DNA from 2 places in the Oceanobacillus sp. FSL K6-0127 genome. Region 1 is predicted to be linked to the other one. Evidence: riboswitches for the same ligand, from Rfam matches in the RefSeq annotation. Region 1 holds a riboswitch; the other holds the start of a gene.
The links. A riboswitch is a leader RNA that binds a small molecule or an ion and turns the genes downstream of it on or off. The one in region 1 is predicted to bind thiamine pyrophosphate.
Positions count from the first base shown of each region.

Region 2: another riboswitch for thiamine pyrophosphate. It lies ahead of MHH64_RS19765 (3-oxoacyl-ACP reductase); the one in region 1 lies ahead of thiT (energy-coupled thiamine transporter ThiT).

Region 1 is NZ_CP150287.1:3,258,732-3,261,943, forward strand. Features, by position in the region: gene MHH64_RS16190 (hypothetical protein) at 1-193, opposite strand, end outside; gene MHH64_RS16195 (general stress protein) at 328-678, shown strand; gene MHH64_RS16200 (hypothetical protein) at 777-917, opposite strand; gene thiT (energy-coupled thiamine transporter ThiT) at 993-1,562, opposite strand; TPP riboswitch at 1,947-2,050, opposite strand; gene MHH64_RS16210 (M3 family oligoendopeptidase) at 2,122-3,212, opposite strand, start outside.
Region 2 is NZ_CP150287.1:4,044,226-4,047,437, forward strand. Features, by position in the region: gene MHH64_RS19755 (hypothetical protein) at 1-175, shown strand, start outside; gene MHH64_RS19760 (DNA alkylation repair protein) at 505-750, shown strand; TPP riboswitch at 1,006-1,105, shown strand; gene MHH64_RS19765 (3-oxoacyl-ACP reductase) at 1,256-2,008, shown strand; gene MHH64_RS19770 (LLM class flavin-dependent oxidoreductase) at 2,090-3,212, shown strand, end outside.

The DNA.
Region 1 (3,212 bases):
ATAGCTCTTGCGCAGCTACTAAATTAGCGCGAAAGATTGTCGTCAGTCCATCTACAATACTCCCAGTGTAAAAACAACCAATAATAAAGGTACCTAATAGTGTCGGAAATACAACACCTTTACGAAATATCATTGTTAAGATAACAATAAGCGTAAATAAGCCATAAAGCACATGGGAAAATGTTAAAACCATTACGTATTCCTCCCTTTTGGATGTGCTATAACCTATGCGTAAAAATCGCGTTATGCGACAGATTCGAACACTGGATGTTTTATTAATTAAACAACGGGTACATAATATATAACTTCAAAAGGAGGAATTTATACATGAAACCATATGTAAAAGAATATGTAGATGAAACACAAATTAAACTTGACATTACGAAATTAAAAACAAAAGGTGTAGCAAGAGACGATATTTATATTCTTACACATGATGATGAAAGAACTGGTCGTCTAGCAGAAGGTGTGGATGCGAATACAATTGGGATGAAAGAGATGGATTTTTCAAGTGCCGTAGGGAATATGTTTAATAGTCAAGGTGATGAATTACGTACGAAGCTGAAGGAGATTGGTGTCACTACTGTAGAAGCAGAAAATTACGAAGAGGATTTGGATGACGGCAAGATTCTACTGATCGTTACCAATCATGATTTCGTAGAAGAAATGCTCGTGTAAATACGTATACAGAAAATCTGACCTCCCAAAAGTCTTAGGAGCATGGGGCATTCCCAACTGCCCATTCTCCCTAAGACTTTTGGGAGATTTTTCTTCTATTATGTGATACCATGTCCTTCCTCCCTATCTGCACAATCATTACAAAATAATTTTCCCTCTTTGTGTACACCATCAAAGAAACCATTCTCACAATAGATTTCTTCCAAACATTCCACACATATACCGATTAACTCTTGCATTACTTTATCTCCTTCCTAAAAAGAATAACCTCTTCTTAAAAGAGGTTATTCTTATGTGAGCGAATGTATAACATTTTACGCAGCATTTAATAATGTTCTTGGCTGCTTGTGGAACAAGAAAAATACAATTACAGTGCTGATAATAAAAGATGGAACCATGTAAGATGCATTATAAATTAATGAATATAACCAAGCTGGCTGCCCTTCGACGGCCGAACCAAAGAACACAATACCCGCCACATAATGAGCGACGAAGCGTAATGCAGAGCCAACGAAAACACCAAGCGTAATATAGGTTAAATACGTCTTCGATTCGCCGGATTTAACAGCCTCCTGAATTTTCTTAGCAAACAAACCAGCAAAGCCAAGTACCGTAAAGGCAATTGCATAATCAATAAATCCTTGTAATGGTTCTAGAACGTAAGCCGTTCCTGTTGCCACTTGCAAAACTCCCCAAAGGAATCCCGAGAGCAATCCCCCTTTAATCCCCCAACGGAACGCAACAATAAAAACCGGGATCATCGCAAACGAAACAGATCCGCCTTGCGCCCAAATTTTAAATGATATTGGAAGGATGTCTAAGAGAAGTGCTAAAGCAGTAAAAATCGCTACCTCTACCAAAAATAACGTACGTTTTGAATTCAATGTTAAGTACTCTCCCTTTTAGAGGCAGTTCAAAAAGTTCGGTAAAAATGACGCATCGCAGGGGATCTTCTGCTAAAATCGCCCACGTCCTGTGAGCAACACAGAAGTCACCAGATCCTGTGGAAGCCTGGTCCGGGGGAGTTACGCCGCCTCGAACTTCGACGCACAGGACGTGCTAGTGTCGGTGTTGCAACAAAGCTTTTCTGTGGGGCGAGTAAACACAGCCCCAGGGCGTTGCAACTGTAGCCGACCTCGGTCCTTTTTATCCTCCTTTTGAACATATACCTTTATCGCATTTTAGACGCAAAAAAGTAATGTCAAGGGAAGCTTTCTGATGGTGACTACAATTAAGTAGTCTGCTTCGCTCACATTACTTTTTTTATTCCATCAAAAAGACTACCATCCCTACGCTAGAATTAACTAACAGGTTCAAAGGGTCTGAACAATAATGTTCACTCTCAGTCAAAACGACTCCCCCTGCAGGCTTTTTCTATTTACTTTTTTGTTACCTGTATTGTACCTTATTTATTTGAATTGAACAAATTAATTACAAAAACAATTATAAACGTTGAAACTCCTTTACATCTTCTACACATAATCCAATAGCACTTTCCCAAAATTCCGGTTTCGTGAGATCAGCATTTAAATGCTTTTTTGCGAGCTCTTCTACTGTCATTCGACCAGTATCTCTTAGTAAGGCAATATAATCATCCTCGAAGCTGCCGCCTTTCTCCTTTGCATACGCGTAAATACCAAGGCTAAATAAATAGCCAAATGTATATGGAAAATTATAAAACGGAACACCTGTAATATGAAAATGTAGTTTAGAGGACCAAAAGTTTGGATCATATTCTTCTAAACTATTACAATAAGCTTCCTTTTGTGCTTCGACCATTAATTCATTTAAGCGCTGTGAAGAAACCATCCCTTGCTTACGCGCTTCATAAAATCGCGTTTCAAATAAAAACCTTGCATGAATATTCATAAAAAAGGCGACACTACGTTGAATTTTGTCTTCCAGTAACGCGAGTTTTTCTTCTTTCGTTTGGGCATTTCTTACAGAAGCATCTGCTACAATCATTTCCGCAAAAGTGGAGGCAGTTTCAGCTACATTCATTGCGTAACGCTGATTTAAACCATTAACATCATTCATCACATGCTGATGGTATGCGTGACCTAATTCATGGGCAAGAGTAGAAATATTTGATGATGTACCTGAATACGTCATAAATATGCGTGTCTGTTCACTATCTGGGAAACTCGTACAAAATCCACCAGGTCGTTTACCTGCACGATCTTCCGCTTCAATCCACCTTTCTTCAAATGCCATTTTTGCAAATCCTGCCATCTTCGGGCTGAACGTTTGAAATTGATCAACAATAAATTTCGCACCTTCTGTATAGCTTGATGTTTTTACAGTCGTACTGACTGGAGCACTGATATCGTAAATACTTAATTTCTCTAAACCGAGTAAATCTGCTTTTTTATTTAAATACGTTACAAAATGCTTTTTATTATTTATAATAGCTGTCCACATTGCATCCAACGTTTCTTTTTTCATCCGGTTTATTGCTAACGGTTCCTTTAAAACATGTTCCCATCCACGGTGTTTGTATGTTTCCAAACGAAAGCCGGCTAAATGATTTAAAG
Region 2 (3,212 bases), 790 kb from region 1:
AATCAATGAAACCAGAACCAAATTGGCAGCCCGTTCTAAACCGCATATATTAGACGATGCCACAGTCAACCGTGTCATCCGATCCTACACGGAACAGCTTGAATTTGCGCCGATCTACGAAAGGCAACTCGTCAAGTGGCAACAGGAAACGGATTTATCGTCGGCGCAACTGTAGGAACTGCAACGGCTTCAAAATCAGGTGAGTGAATTGAAACAGGCCGTTACCGATATTTTAGACTTGGCCAATGAACTGAAAGAGGGAACCATTGAAAAAATGTTATCGAAAAGTGACTTTAACGTTTCATTCATCCTTATCGGCTATAGTGAAAGATACTAACAAGTTGTATATAAATATCCACCACACGTTGTTTTAGAAGCTCATTAACCAAAACAAAACTCCCAAACAAACAGTTTCCCGAATAATAAAAAGCAAATAGGCCACAATAAACATGAAAATCAGAAAATGACTGTCATCACTAAAAGACATATGGAGGTGCAATACGGATCAAGCCATACCGTTGTCCAAATTGCAAAACAAATAAATCCCGCTTTAATCTCATTGAGCAAATCGCAATACCTGTTAAACTAGACGCAAAAACTGGAGAATTACTGGAAAGTTATACAGATGAGAGTACGGAAATGTTCCATCAGATGTATAAGGGGCCAAAATACCGTATTCAATGTGGGATATGTGGTTTGATAGAGAATGAAAATACATTTGAACAGTTTGCTAAATATGCAGGTTTTTAATGTTTGTATGTGTGTCTGCTGCGACCCTAATGATTTTTTGTTGTTGAGAAAACATTTATTTGAACAAACCTTTTAAGGAACCTAAACTCTGTTAATTAATGATCGATTATAAATATGAATCCATTATGATCAATAGTATAAATTGAATAAAAAAACAATCACGTTTTTATAGCAAAAAATCATAAAATTACGTTAACCATCCCTATTCCCTTGACATAAATTTCTAAAGATTATAACATATGGATATAACTTAATTATATGCACTAGGGGTGTTATTTAACTGAGATGAGTATTACTCAAACCCTTTGAACCTGAACTAGTTGAAACTAGCGTAGGAAAGTGTAAACTCTAAATACATACTTAAAGAACATTTATGCCTTATTCTTAATATGTAGTTATTTGTTTTTACGCAGCTTTCCTATGGGAAGGTTGCGTATTTTTTATTTTATCTATCATTTTTATGATGTAAGTTTCACGCTAAATTAATAGTATAGGAGTGGTTAGGATGATTAGAACAGTATTAGTAACAGGCAGCAGCAGAGGGTTAGGGGCAACTATTGCAAAGACATTGGCACAGCAAGGATTTCAAGTGGTTATCAACTACTATCAAAGCAAAGAAGCTGCTGAGAAGCTCGTTTCTGAGATTGGTGAAGAGAATGCTATTGCCATTCGGGCTGATGTAACAAATCGTAAAGAAGTAGATGAATTGATAAAAAAAGCAACGGAATATTTTGGCCAAATAGATGTTGTCGTCAATAATGCATTAATAGATTTCAAGTTTGATCCAACCAAACAAAAATCCTTCACAGAACTTACATGGGAAGATTATCAAAAACAACTGGATGGTACGTTAAAAGCAGCATTTAATGTCGTTCAAAGCGTCATCCCCCAATTTATTGAACGACAAAATGGAAGTATTATAAGCATTGGTACAAATTTATATCAAAATCCTGTTGTACCCTACCATGAATATACAACAGCAAAAGCTGGATTAATCGGTTTTACACGTAATATCGCTGCCGAATTAGGTGTATATGGCATAAAAGCGAATGTAGTTTCAGGTGGATTATTAAAAACAACTAACGCGAGTGCCGTTACAACACCAGAAGTATTCGATTTAATTGCTCAATCAACGCCATTGAAGAAAGTGACCACACCTCAAGATGTAGCCAATATGGTCGCTTATTTATCTTCAGAAAATGCTGACGGTATTACAGGGCAAAATTTCACAATAGACGGCGGTTTAACAATGAACTAATAGCTTAAAATACGATAGCTGATCCTTCAAAAACGGAATGTACAAGACAGTTAATAATGATGTATGTTGAGGTGTAAATAAATGACAAAAACGAAAGAAAGACAACTGCATTTAGGTGTTTTGCTGTATGGTTGCGGACACCATCAAGCTGCTTGGTTAATGCCTGACTCAAGCATTGAACATATTGGGGAGATTTCTTATTATCAATCTTTAGCACAGGTTGCGGAAAAAGGTTATTTTGATGCAGTATTTTTTGCTGATAATCAATCATTTCCGGCTAAACATGCCAGTGATATGCCAGCATTTTGGTTTGATCCAGTAGTCAATTTAACAGCTATTTCCCAAGTGACAAATCATGTTGGATTAGTTGCAACAATTTCAAGCACTTTTTCTAATCCTTTCACAGCTTCCCGGCAGCTCTTAAGCTTAGACCATATTACAAAAGGGCGTGTTGGCTGGAATCTCGTTACCTCCATGACTGATTTAGAGGCGTTGAATCATAGTATGGAAGAGCTGCCTCCTCGTGACAAACGTTATGAAAAGGCAGATGAATTCGCTGCTTTAATGAATAAGTTATTTATTTCATGGGATGATAATGCGTTTCTGCATCAGCGGGAAGAAAGAAAATTGATAAACCCATCAAACATTCAGCCTTTTCATCACGATGGTACGTATTTTAAAGTGCATGGCCCATCCACCACGCCAAAAAGTCCGCAAGGCAAGCCAGTATCCATGCAAGCGGGGGCATCTAAACAAGGCATTGCATTAGCCGCAAAATATGCCGATGCAGTCTATTCCGTGTCGTGGAACTTAAAGCAAGCAAAAAGTTTTCATAAAAAATTAGATGAACAAGTTAAACAAAGCGAAGACAGCAATAGACATATTAAAGTATTCCCAGGCCTAGTAACTTATGTAGGGCATACACGTGAAGAAGCTTTAGCCAAAAAAGCAGCTTTAGATGAGCAATTACCTATTGAAACAGCTTTAAAACAGTTGAGTTTCTTTATTCAGCAGGACTGTTCGAATTGGGAAATTGATAAAGCAGTCCCTCCATTACCTCCAGTAGAAGAATTTACTGGTCCAGTTGGACGTTACGAAACAATACTGGAAATTATCAATGATACCCAGCCTACAGTAAAAGAATTATTAGGTTATCTCAGTGCAGGCGGTGGACATCACACACTAATAGGTACACCCGAAGAAA